3 regions of the Foliimonas ilicis genome follow, and region 2 is predicted to be linked to each of the others. Evidence: predicted binding sites of a transcription regulator. Region 2 holds the regulator's gene; each other region holds the start of a gene.

Region 1 (4,459 bases), on a different contig from region 2:
CAAGAATGCCGACCAGATCGACTACGAAGATGTCCGCGCCAAAGTAGCGAAGCTGGAAAGCACCCTGCTGCGCAACGATCGCGCCAACGATGCCCGACATGAGGACCACAACGGGAATGGCGCCGACGCCCATCTTGTCGATCTGGTTGAAGATCGCCGCGAGGTTGATCGCATGGCCTCGACCGAGCTTCATCTGCGCGCCGCGGACGGTCGCGCCCAGAATGCCCATCGAAGCGATGAAATCATCGCGCATCAGGTAAACCTGCCTGCCGACAGCTTCGAAAAACCGGATTACGAAGTTCGGCCGAACGGATTGCTGGGAATCGTCTTCGCGCTTCAAAGCTTCGTTAACTGCACCGATCAGGATCGAAGCGACTTCGCTCTCGCCGGAAATCTTCGTCTCGATGTTGCTTTCGCGATTGGCGGTGACCAGCCGCTCGATAAGCCAGGCGCCCGCAGTATCGATCTTCTGAACACCGGAGAGGTCGAGATTGAAGCTTTCAACGCCTTGACGACCGCCGATCTTGCGCATTTCATCGTCGACGAGAGCAACGGTTCTTGTCGTCCAGATGCCCGAAAGAGCGCAGGTCAAAGCGCCGCCTTCCTCTGTCACCTCGACGCGCGGGTGACGGGAGGCTTCCTCCGCCGTGGCGGGTTCGTCCTTTGACTTGGCCTTGCTCAACATTACGATTCGTTTTACCCGCTCGCCCTGTGACTGTCACTTTTCAGCGTCATCCGGCAGCCCCTCGTGGAAGAGAATTTTATGAAACGTGTCATTTTAGCCGAAGAAGAACGTTTCCCGATTGCCGGAACGTTTAGAATATCGCGCGGTTCCAAGACTGTTGCAGAGATTGTTACTTGCACCATCAAAGACGGGTCTTTCACCGGTCGCGGCGAATGCGTTCCATACCGCCGTTACGGCGAGACGATCGAAAGCGTACTGGCTCAGATCGATACCGTCAGGCCGGCACTCGAAAACGGGCTGGACCGGAAAACGCTCCAGGATTCCATGCCAGCCGGCGCGGCGAGAAACGCACTTGATTGCGCGCTATGGGACCTGGAATCGAAAAAATCCGGCAAAACCGTAGCGGAAAGGCTCTCGATACAGCCAAAACCGCTCGAAACGGCTTACACGCTGTCGCTTGATGAGCCCGAAGCGATGGCGGCCCAAGCCCGTGCCAATGCAGCACGGCCATTGCTCAAGATAAAACTGGGCGGCGACAAGGATATCGCCTCCATTCGCGCCGTGCGGCAGGCGGCACCGCAAAGCCGCCTGATCCTTGACGCCAATGAAGGTTGGACCAACGAGAACCTTCTGGAAAACCTGAAAGTGGCTGCCGAATTGCGCGTATCGCTGATCGAACAGCCGCTGCCGGTCGGAAAGGACGCGATCTTGCGCGACATTCCGCATCTGGTGCCTATCTGCGCCGATGAAAGCGTCCACGAGGCGGCAGACCTCGAAACCCTGCTCGGCCTCTATGACGCGGTGAACATCAAACTCGATAAGGCCGGAGGTTTGACCGCCGCAATCGAACTGCGCGACCGCGCGAACGAACTCGGCCTTTCGGTGATGGTAGGCTGCATGGTCGGCACATCGCTGGCGATGGCACCCGCCGTGCTTCTGGCGCAGGGTGCGGAATTCGTAGATCTCGACGGCCCGCTCCTGCTCGCGCAAGATCGAGAACCCGGCCTGACCTATAACGGATCGCTTGTTTCCCCGCCCGATCCGTCGCTCTGGGGTTAAGCTGCTTTCTCGAGTGCGGCCTTGATCGGTGCCGGAAGAACAATGTCGCCTTTGAAAGGACGTTCCGCCAGCATATGCGGCCAATGGATGATTTCCATGCGCCCGTCGAAATGCTCCACGACGGCGGTGCAGCTTTCGACCCAATCGCCGCTGTTCACATAGCGCACGTCGCCCATATCCTCGATCACAGCATGATGGATATGGCCGCACACGACGCCATCCACATCGGAGCGCTTGGCTTCATCGACCACCGCATTCTGGAATGCGCCGATGAAATTCACCGCCTTTTTCACATTCTGCTTCGCCCATGATGAAAACGACCAGTAAGGCCAGCCGAACATGCGCCGCACAAACGAAACCGCGCGGTTGATGACGATCGCCATATCGTAGGCGTGGTCGCCGACATAGGCGAGCCAGCGGGCATTGTGGACAACCGCATCGAACTGGTCGCCATGAATGACGAGATAGCGTTTGCCGTCTGCGGCTTCATGCACGATGCGGTCTGCGACAAGAATCCCGCCGAAATGCACGCCCTGGAACATGCGCAGGAATTCGTCGTGATTGCCCGCGATATAGATGATTTTCGTGCCCTTGCGCGCCTTTCGCAAAAGCTTCTGCACGACATCATTATGGCTTTGCGGCCAATGCCAGGCGCGGCGCAGCCGCCAGCCATCGACAATGTCTCCGACGAGATAGATCGTTTCCGCATCGTGAAATCGCAGGAAGTCCACCAGAAACTCGGCCTTCGCGGCTTTTGAGCCCAGATGAACATCCGAGATGAACAGCGTGCGGAACTTGCGGGTTGGGTCAGCGGTCATGGCATCTCGAACCGTTGCAGCTTTTCGAGCGTATTCCCCGATTCATGCAACAGGCGTATGACGGTTGCGGTCTTTAGACGTCATGTTTACGGTCCGCGCATCTGGAATGGAGTTCGATATGGATCTGGGGTTGAAGGGCAAGAAGGCGATTGTTTGCGCCTCGAGCAAAGGATTGGGCCGCGGATGCGCGGAAGCTCTGGCTGAGGCAGGCTGCGACCTCGCGCTGAACGGCCGCGATAAGGAAACGCTTGCGAAAACCGCCGATGCGATCCGTCAGCGCTATGGCGTCGAGGTCAAGGAAATCGCAGGCGATGTCTCCCTGCCCGATGTTCAGGCCGAATTGATTGCCGCCTTTTCCGCGCCCGACATTCTGGTCAACAACAATGGCGGACCGCCCCCGAAGCCGTTCCGCGCGCTCGACCGGGAGGCAATTCTCGCTGGCGTCACGAAAAACATGGTCACGCCGATCGAGCTTATCCAGGCAGTGATCGACGGCATGGCCGAGCGCGGTTTTGGGCGCATCGTCAACATCACGTCGCTTTCGGTCTATGTGCCGATCCCGAATCTCGAACTCTCATCGGGCGCGCGCGCCGGTCTGACATCATTTCTTGCAGGCGTCGCTCCGACAGTCGCCGCGCGCAACGTGACGATCAACAGCCTCTTGCCCGGCAAGCTGGATACGGACAGGCTGCGCGGACTGGTCGCGGAAGGCGAGACTGAAGAGCAGCGCCGCGCGCGGCTCATCGCGAATATTCCTGCAAAACGCCTCGGAACACCGGAGGAATTCGGCAAGATTTGCGCATTCCTTTGCTCGGTTCATGCAGGCTATCTCACGGGGCAAAACATCCCGGTCGACGGCGGACTTTACGTAAGCGCGTTTTAACGCAGGGCTTTTCGTAATTTTGATGCGCAAACCGGTTGAAATCATTTCAATTCGGGCTAGGCATGCATCAGCCGAAAACATCGAGAAAAAACCGGGAAAGTTGATGATATGACCAAGAAAACGAAGCCGACCCGGTCCGATCTCGACGAAGCGGCCCTGTTTTTTCACAAATACCCCGTTCCGGGGAAACTGGAAATCCAAGCGACCAAGCCGCTCGGCAACCAGCGCGATCTGGCGCTGGCCTATTCGCCGGGCGTCGCGGCGCCCTGCCTCGAAATCTTTGAAGACCCGGCAACTGCCGCCGACTATACCGGCCGCGCCAATCTGGTTGCGGTGATCTCCAACGGCACTGCCGTTCTCGGCCTCGGCAATATCGGCCCGCTCGCCTCCAAGCCCGTCATGGAAGGCAAGGCCGTCCTGTTCAAGAAATTCGCGGGCATCGATGTATTCGACATCGAGATCGACGCACCGGAAATCGACCGGATGGTCGATACGATCTCCGCACTTGAGCCGACATTCGGCGGCATCAATCTGGAAGATATCAAGGCCCCGGAATGCTTCGAGGTAGAGGAACGCCTCAAAGCCAAGATGAAAATCCCGGTTTTCCACGACGACCAGCACGGAACAGCGATCATCGTCGCCGCCGCAGTGCTGAACGGTCTGGAACTGGCCGGAAAATCCATCGAGAACGTCAAGATCGTCACATCGGGTGCCGGTGCAGCAGCACTTGCATGCCTCAATTTGCTCGTTTCGCTCGGTGCACAGCGCGAAAACATCTGGGTCACAGACCGCTTCGGCGTCGCCTATAAGGGCCGGCTCGATGAAATGGACCGCTGGAAAGATCCTTATGTGAAGGACACCGAAGCGCGCACGCTGGCCGATGTCATCGGCGGCGCGGACGTGTTTCTGGGACTGTCGGCAGCAGGAGTGCTGAAGCCGGAACTCCTGAAGGAAATGGCCGAAAAGCCGCTCATTCTGGCGCTCGCCAACCCTAACCCCGAGATCATGCCGGAA
Region 2 (4,459 bases):
GACCGGAATGCCTTCGGCGACGGCTTTTTCGACAGCCGGTCCGATTGCGCTGGAATCCTGCGCAAGGATGATGAGCGCGTTTGCGCCCTGGCTGATCAGGCTTTCAACATCGGTGAGCTGCTTTGCGGCAGACGACTGCGCATCGGCCGAAATATACTTGTCGCCCGCAGCTTCGAGAGCTGCCTTGATGGCGGCTTCATCGGTCTTCCAGCGCTCTTCCTGGAAATTGGACCAGGAGACGCCGATGATCTTGTCTTTCGCCTGTGCCGCGACCGAAAGCGATAGCGACATGGCAACGCCCGCCAGAATGGCGGTGGTAAACTTATTCATGATTTCCTCCCAAGCGCCGGAAAGCGCGACTACGATTATAAAGCGTCAGAGCAGCTTTTTTTCGAGCTCCGAAATAAATAGTGGCGCAAGCCGTGACTTCTGTCAATATCCGCCTGTACGCCGTAAACGGGCCCTCACGAACAAGAGGCCCGCGACGGGTGCGGGAGGAGTTAAGCCACATGCCGGCTGGAATAAGACATGATGATTTGCGACGCCGGAACAGGGCGATGGTCATCGCTGAAGTGCGCCGCTCGGGACAGCCATCTCGAACCTCCATAGCGAACGCCACGGGCCTCAGCCATTCCACCATATCCGCCATCTCGTCCGACCTTATGGGTGAGGGAATTCTTGTGGAGACGGCCTCGGCAGAAACAGCAAAATCAAGGCGCGGAAGGCCTCAGGTGGGATTGGGTCTTAATCCGAAGGCCGCCGCCACGGTCACGATCGTCCTGTCCCTCAATCATCTGGTAGGTGCTCTGATCGACTATTCCGGGGTCATGGTCGCCGAAGAAAGCTGCAAGCTGCCGACGCTCGAACTCTCTCAGGAAGAGCTGATTGAGGCATGTATCGCGATGGTCGAGCGTCTAGTCAAAAAGAACAATACGCAACGTAAGATCCTGCGCCTGATGATCGCCGTGCAGGGCATCACTGATTCGCATTCGCGCAAGATGCTCTGGTCGCCGATCACCAGCCACACAGATCTGGAACTGGCCGATCTGCTCGAAAAACGGTTCGGAATTCCCTCGACCGTCGAAAACGACTGCAACATGATCACAGTGGCGCTGCGTTGGCGCGATCCGGATCGCTACAAGAACGATTTCATCGCCATCCTGCTGTCGCACGGCATCGGCATGGGACTGATGCTCAAAGGTGAATTGTTCACCGGCACGCATTCATCCGGCGCCGAATTCGGCCATATGAACCATCTGCCGCATGGCGCGCTTTGCCGGTGCGGACGGCGCGGCTGCGTCGAGGCCTATGCCGGAAATTATGCGATCTGGCGCAATGCCCACGGTTTGGCCGAAGATGTAGCCCCACTGGTCGACATAGACGACGCCGACATGCTGGAACTTGCAGAAAGCGCCCGGAATCATCCCGGCCGCGTGCGCGACGCGTTTCATACCGCAGGCGAGGCAATTGGCTATGGTTTGGGAAGCATGTTCGCGCTGATTGACCCTGCCCCGGTCGCCGTTGTCGGCATAGGGGCCGCGGCTTTCGATCTGATCGAACCATCACTACGCGACGCGATAGCCAACACCGCAGGCGGACAGCACAACAAGGCAATCAGCTTCGCCGCGATCCCGGACGAGTTCTCGCTCATCCGCGAGGGCAGCGCCATGCATGCGCTGACCCATATCGACAGCGCGATCTTCGCGCCGGGCAACGGTACGAAGACCTAGAGCCCTTTTGATAATTCGCCCTGCCGAGGCATATAGTGTGGTTTTCGAGAACCGGAGCGGAGCGTACATTTGGTACGTGAGCACCGGAAGCGCAGAAAACTGCGCTAGATGTCCGGCAGGGTAGAATTTGCAAAAGGGCTCTTAAAGCTGGTCTTCCTGGATCGCGTAACCCGCGCCGCGTATCGTGCGGATAACGTCCGGCATACGGCCTGTGTTCACCGCCTTGCGCAGACGACCGACATGCACATCGACCGTTCTTTCGTCGATGTAAATCGTTTCGCCCCAGACATTGTCGAGCAACTGGCTGCGCGAGAACACGCGGCCCGGATGCCGCATCATGAATTCCAGCAGCCGGAATTCCGTCGGCCCGAGCTTGATCTCGCTTTTCTTGCGATAGACGCGATGCGCTTCGCGGTCGAGCATGATGTCGCCGACCTTGAGAATGCTCGAAAGCACTTCCGGCTTTGCCCGGCGCAGAAGCGCCTTCACGCGTGCCATGAATTCAGGCGTCGAGAACGGCTTGACGAGATAATCGTCGGCGCCCGTCGCAAGCCCCCTCACCCGGTCGCTTTCTTCGCCGCGCGCCGTCAGCATAATGATCGGCAACCTTTGCGTTTCAGGACGCATGCGCAGCCTGCGGCAAAGCTCGATGCCCGAAATCGCCGGGATCATCCAGTCGAGCACCAGCAGATCGGGAACGTTTTCCTGCAGCCTGATCTCGGCCTCGTCGCCGCGCGCGACGACCTCGACCTGATAGCCTTCGGATTCGAGATTGTAGCGAAGAAGAACGCCAAGGGGTTCTTCGTCTTCAACCACCATGACTTTTGGTGCGATCATCGCATTTCACCCGTCATTCTACTCGGCAAGAACCGTCATCGTGGTTTCATCGAGTTTAGGTCTGTTCGGTGGCAATTGCTCGCCCGTCATCACGAAATAAGCATTTTCGGCAATGTTGGTCACATGGTCGCCGATGCGCTCGAGGTTCTTCGCGCAGAACAGAAGATGCGTGCACGCCGTTATGTTGCGCGGATCTTCCATCATATAGGTCAGCAATTCGCGGAAGATCGCCGTGTATTTGACGTCAATCTTCTCGTCTTCGGCGCGAAGCGTGCGCAATGCATCCGGTTCGCGCGCGACATATTTGTCGATGACCAGCTTCACCTGATCCAGAACCAGCGCGGCCATGGAATCGATGCTGTGCGACAGGCTCTTCGGCGCCGCCGTCTGGCCGACCGCGCTGACGCGCTTTGCGATGTTCTTCGCGAGATCGCCGATGCGCTCCAGATCGCCGGCCATGCGGATCGCGCCGACGACAGCGCGAAGATCCTGCGCCATTGGCTGGCGCTTGGCGATAAGCGTTATCGCACGGTCATCGAGTTCGCGCTGTTTCGCATCCATGATCGCATCTTCGGAAACGACGCGCTGGCCGAGTGCGGAATCCGATGAAAGCAGCGCACGAATGGCGTCCGCGACCATCGAACCGGCATTGTCGCCCATTTCACGAATAAGGCGGTCGATCTGCTCAAGTTCTTCGTCAAAGGAGGTGACGGTATGTTCGCCCATGATCTGTCCTCGTATCCCAACCGTCAGCCGAAGCGGCCGGTGATGTAATCCTGCGTGCGCTTGTCGTCCGGGTTGGTGAACATCTTTTCGGTCGCACCCTCCTCGACCAGATAGCCGAGATGGAACATCGCCGTGCGCTGCGAAACGCGGGCTGCCTGCTGCATGGAGTGCGTGACGATGACGATCGTGTAGTTCTGGCGAAGTTCGTCGATCAACTCCTCGACGCGCGCAGTCGCAATCGGGTCGAGCGCCGAGCACGGCTCGTCCATCAGGATCACTTCCGGTGAAACGGCAATTGCGCGCGCAATGCAAAGGCGCTGCTGCTGGCCGCCCGAAAGCCCAGTACCTGGTTCCTGAAGCCGATCCTTCACCTCGTTGAACAGACCGGCCTTCTGCAGGCTGCTTTCAACGATCTTGTCCATCTCGGTTTTGTTCTTGGCCAGACCGTGAATGCGCGGTCCGTAAGCGACATTCTCATAGATCGACTTAGGAAACGGATTAGGCTTCTGGAACACCATGCCGACACGGGCGCGCAGTTCGACGACGTCGATCTTCTGCGTGTAGATGTCCTCGCCGTCCAGCGTGATCTTGCCTTCGACGCGGCAGCTTTCGATCGTGTCGTTCATGCGGTTGAGGCAGCGCAGGAAGGTGGACTTGCCGCAGCCGGACGGGCCGATAAGCGCCGTAACCTGCTTTTCGCGCACGTTCAGATCGACATCGAACAGAGCCTGTTTTTGACCATAGAAGACGCGAACCTTTTCGCCCTTCATTTTCAGTTGTTCGTTCGTCTCTGTCATTCGCTTACCCAGAACTGCTTCTTCTACTGCTTGTTCGGTCATTATGTTCATAATCCGTGCTCCTACCAGCGCCGTTCGAAACGGCGGCGAAGTATGATTGCAGTGATGTTCATTGCCGCGAGGAAAAGCAGCAGGATGATGATGGCTCCCGAGGTGCGCTCCACGAAGGCGCGCTCGGCCTCATTGGCCCACATGAATATCTGCACCGGAAGCGCTGTCGCCGGATCGAATGGCGTTGATGGGAAGTTGGCAACGAAGGCCACCATGCCGATCAACAGCAGCGGCGCGGTTTCGCCGAGCGCCTGTGCAAGGCCGATGATCGTGCCGGTCAGGATACCAGGTGCGGCCAAAGGCAGAACGTGATGAAAC
Region 3 (4,459 bases), on a different contig from region 2:
GCAGGCCGAGGAAATGGCCATGCACTTCCTTGAGCGCGTCAAAATTCCTGAGCAGGCCAACAAATATCCAGGCCAGCTTTCGGGCGGTCAGCAGCAGCGCGTGGCGATTGCCCGCTCGCTCTGCATGAACCCGCGCATCATGCTGTTCGACGAGCCGACCTCTGCACTCGATCCCGAAATGATCAAGGAAGTGCTGGAAACGATGGTCGGCCTTGCCGAAGAAGGCATGACGATGATCTGTGTGACCCACGAAATGGGCTTCGCCCGCAAGGTTGCCAACCGCGTGATCTTCATGGATCAGGGCCAGATCGTCGAGCAGAACACGCCAGCCGAGTTCTTCGACAACCCGCAACACGAACGTACCAAGCTGTTCCTCAGCCAGATCCTGCATTGATCATGGATGCCGGAAGATGTCCGGCGCGAGTTACGAGAAGCCCGGTCAGTTTCTGGCCGGGTTTTTTGTTGTTTGATGGCTGGATATGGTGAGCCTCGAAGGACGCACCTGATCGGAACGGCTTGAATGAAACGTTTCCTCCGCCTCATAGGCGCACTCTTTCTGGCGATAATCCTCGCCATCACCCTCGGAACATTCCTCCCACGCCCATTTTTCGAAGCCGAAAAAAGCGTCACCTCCCGTCGCATCCTAATCCTAACCAACCCGATCCACACCGACATCGCCATCCCCATCGACACCGAACTGCTGACCCGCTTCGACTTTCTGCACAAAGCCGGAATGCCCGTCGATCTCCCGCAGGCGCGCTATCTGATTTTTGGGTGGGGAAGCCGCGCGTTTTACATCGGCACGCCGACATGGTCCGATCTCACCGCTGCAAACGCCTTCAAGGCGCTGACCGTCGACAGTTCGGCCATGCATGTCGAACTCGCGGGCGACATTCCCGAACCGAACCCCGTCGTCTCCGGCTACGATCTCGATGAAGCTGGCTATCAGCGACTTCTCGCCTTCATCGAGCAAACTTTTCAGCAGGGAGCCGACGGGCCTGAACTGATCGAAGGTGCCGCCTATGGCGAATACGATGCGTTTTTCGAGGCCAAGGGCTATTTCAACGCGATCGTCGGGTGCAACACGTGGACTGCAGGAGCATTGCGTGCGGCTGGCTTGCAAACCGGCTGGTGGAACCCGCTGCCGATCACGCTCAATTACTCGCTAAGCCTGCACAATTTTGCGGTTCAGTCGCCCCGGCCATAAAGCCAGTCCATATCGGCAGCGAGTTTTTCAGGCGAGCGCGTCTTCAAGACGAGATTACGGGCCATCGCAATCGGCCCTTTTGCCTGCCATGCGAAATGGTTGAAAGCACCCCGCCGCGCAACGCGCTCTATGCGTGGCCTTCGCGATGCCTCCCAACCGGCAAGGGCCGTGGGCAGATCGCCCGTCAAACCAGCAACCGCATCCGCCAGCGTCTCCGCGTCTTCGATTGCCATCGCAGCACCCTGCGCCGCAAAAGGCGTCATCGCGTGCGCCGCATCGCCGATCAGCGCCAGTCCCGGCACGGTCCAGTGCGTTTTCGGATCGACCGTATGGATCGGCCATGCAACCCAAGGCCCGGCGTTTTCCGCCAGACGGGAAAGGGCCGGTGCGGTGTTGCGCATTGCCTGTTTCAGGACAGAAACATCGGCTGCACCCGACCAGTCTTCTGCAATGCGCTGACCGGGGGTGAAGGCAACGAGGTTGAACGCAGCACCGCCGCGCACCGGATAGGCGATCAGGTGGAAGCCTGAATGCAGGAATGCGGTCACAGAATCAGCCGCCCCCATATCCCGCAGCGCTTGCGCCTCGGCACTTTTACCGTCCAGAACGGTGCGCCACGCAAGCTCGCCGGAAAACCGGCTCTTTTCATAAGGCCCGGTCAGGCCACGCAGCCGCGACCACACTCCATCGGCGGCAATGAGCAACTGCCCATTTTCCCGCTCGCTTTCTCCAGCGCGAAGCACATCAACACTTACACCATCCAAAAGGCGCATGCCGGTGATAGTTGCATCTGTAACTATCTCGATCGAGGCCTGGCGCGATGCAACTTCAAGCAAAGCCGCCTGCAAATCCGCACGGTGGGCGACGATGTAGGGAGCACCCCAGCGCTTTTCCTGCGCAGGGCCAAGCGCCACCCGCGCCAGTTCTTTAAGCGTTTTCGCGTCGCGCAAAATGATTGAATGCGGCTTTACCGCCTTGGGCAGCAGCCCATCGAGAACGCCGAGCTTTCTCAGGATTCGTGTCGCATTGGGTGAGATTTGAATGCCCGCGCCGACCTCTTCAAAGCGCGCGGACCGCTCGAACACCCGAACGTGAAAGCCGCGCATCGCAAAGGCGAGCGCGGCGGTCAAGCCGGCAATTCCGGCGCCTGCTATGAGGATTGGTTTGGCGGAAACGCCCATTAGGTCCGGTGGCTTACGCCGCGCGAACCACGTAGAGGCAATCTTCCGGGCGCGTTTCGCTGGCTTTCAGCGCGCCGTTGAAACGATAGAGCGTCGAGCAATAGGGGCAGACTTTTTCGCTGTCGCCGCCCATGTCGAGAAACACATGCGGATGATCGAAGGGCGGATTTGCGCCCACGCACATGAATTCCTTCACGCCGATTTCGATGAGGCTGTGGCCTGCATCATTCTGGAAATGGGGAATGGAACCGCCAGCCATCCTGTTCTCCTTCGACTGTTGAAGCGGCCTAAGCCGCCTGTAAGATGCGTTTGGATCATAAAAGTCTTCTTTGCAAGCCATGTGAAATGAAACTGTCGCAAAAGCCTGTCACCAGATAAATTGAGCCGGGTAATCGGCGCGAAGCTTAATGCTGAAAAGCCGCAGGCTTTTTGGGCTATGTTCATGCGATAAAGCAAAGAAGAATGAGAGGCGAAGCGAGATGACGGAACTGAAGCCGGTGCAAACGGAGTTCGTGGCGGCAGGCGTGGCTGAGGGAGACGCGCTCGGCAACCCCGATCGTTTCGTCAATCGCGAGTTTTCGTGGCTCCAGTTCAACCGAAGAGTGCTGGAACAGGCGCTGAACGAAAAGCATCCGCTTCTGGAGCGGGTGCGTTTCCTTTCGATCTCGGCGGGCAATCTCGATGAGTTCTTCATGGTCCGCGTCGCCGGTCTTGCCGGTCAGGTCCGCGAGGGTATTTCGATCAAGAGCCCGGATGGCCGCACGCCCGAACAGCAGCTCGACCAGTTGCTTCTGGAAGTCGAGCGCCTGCAGGAAGACCAGCAGAAATGCTTTTCAGACCTCGTCGCGCTCATGAAAAAAGAGCGTATCGAAAGCATCACCGCAGATGCGCTGACCAAGGAGGAGCGCGCCTGGCTGGAAGAGCATTTTCTGGAGCAGGTTTTTCCGGTGCTGACGCCGCTTTCCATCGATCCGGCGCATCCGTTTCCGTTCATCCCCAATCTCGGCTTTTCCATTGCTCTGCAGCTTGGCCATCGCCGCACCGGCGAGCAGATGACAGCGCTGCTGCGCCTGCCTGTTGCGCTGCGCCGCTACATTCGCCTGCCCGACCGCAAGACCTGCGTTCGCTTCATTCCCATCGAGGAAACGGTGAACCTCTTCATCGGCAAATTGTTTCCCGGCTATGAGGTGAAGGGTTCCGGCACCTTCCGCATCATTCGAGACAGCGATATCGAGGTCGAGGAAGAATCCGAAGATCTCGTCCAACTGTTCGAAACCGCACTGAAACGCCGCCGTCGCGGCTCGGTCATCCGCATCGAGTTCGACGGCCAGATACCGGAAAATCTGAGGGATTTTGTCGCCAGCGAGCTCGGCGTTCAGTCGAACCGTGTCAGCGTGTTGAGCGGCCCTCTGGCGCTAAACCAGATTTCGGAAATCGTCGCCGTCGCGCGCGACGATTTGAAATTCGAGCCCTACAACCCGCGCTTTCCAGAGCGCATCCGCGATCATCGCGGCGATTGTTTTGCGGCGATCCGCGAGAAGGACATCGTCGTCCACCATCCTTACGAATCCTTCGACGTCGTGGTCCAGTTCCTGCGCCAGGCAGCGGCAGACCCGGAAGTGGTGGCGATCAAGCAGACGCTTTACCGCACATCGAATGACAGCCCCATCGTGCGCGCGCTGGTCGATGCGGCGGAGGCTGGAAAGTCAGTCACCGCACTCGTCGAGCTGAAGGCGCGCTTCGATGAAGAAGCAAACATCCGTTGGTCGCGCGATCTGGAGCGCGCCGGCGTTCAAGTCGTCTTCGGCTTCCTCGAATTGAAGACCCACGCGAAAATGTCGCTCGTGGTGCGCCGGGAAGAGGGGCGTCTGCGCAATTACGTCCACCTCGGCACCGGCAATTACCACCCGATCACGGCGCGCATCTACACCGATCTGTCCTTCTTTACGACCGATCCGAAGGTCGCGCGCGACGTCGCTCAAATCTTCAATTTCATCACCGGCTATGCCGAACCAGCCGAGCAGATGAGCGTAGCACTTTCGCCCTACACGCTGCGCAGCCGAATTCTGAC

Evidence for each region. The regulator PhoB, encoded in region 2, activates phosphate uptake and scavenging genes when phosphate is short. The targets are predictions, from matches to a motif close to TGTCATNNANCTGTCAT.
Region 1: ABFT80_RS10415 (UDP-2,3-diacylglucosamine diphosphatase) is a predicted target of PhoB. The motif match lies at 2,609-2,625, and genes of this name have one in related genera.
Region 3: ABFT80_RS08070 (RNA degradosome polyphosphate kinase) is a predicted target of PhoB. The motif match lies at 2,730-2,746, and genes of this name have one in related genera.

What each region holds. Positions count from the first base shown of each region.
Region 1 is NZ_JBDUUH010000004.1:10,853-15,311, forward strand. It holds gene ABFT80_RS10405 (ABC transporter permease) at 1-685, opposite strand, end outside; gene dgcA (N-acetyl-D-Glu racemase DgcA) at 764-1,744, shown strand; gene ABFT80_RS10415 (UDP-2,3-diacylglucosamine diphosphatase) at 1,741-2,562, opposite strand; gene ABFT80_RS10420 (SDR family oxidoreductase) at 2,681-3,445, shown strand; gene ABFT80_RS10425 (NADP-dependent malic enzyme) at 3,554-4,459, shown strand, end outside.
Region 2 is NZ_JBDUUH010000001.1:753,606-758,064, reverse strand. It holds gene xylF (D-xylose ABC transporter substrate-binding protein) at 1-330, opposite strand, end outside; gene ABFT80_RS03750 (ROK family protein) at 510-1,730, shown strand; gene phoB (phosphate regulon transcriptional regulator PhoB) at 1,872-2,567, opposite strand; gene phoU (phosphate signaling complex protein PhoU) at 2,586-3,293, opposite strand; gene pstB (phosphate ABC transporter ATP-binding protein PstB) at 3,317-4,141, opposite strand; gene pstA (phosphate ABC transporter permease PstA) at 4,153-4,459, opposite strand, start outside.
Region 3 is NZ_JBDUUH010000002.1:526,288-530,746, reverse strand. It holds gene ABFT80_RS08090 (amino acid ABC transporter ATP-binding protein) at 1-394, shown strand, start outside; gene ABFT80_RS08085 (TIGR02117 family protein) at 521-1,207, shown strand; gene ABFT80_RS08080 (FAD-dependent monooxygenase) at 1,189-2,388, opposite strand; gene ABFT80_RS08075 (zinc-finger domain-containing protein) at 2,402-2,647, opposite strand; gene ABFT80_RS08070 (RNA degradosome polyphosphate kinase) at 2,868-4,459, shown strand, end outside.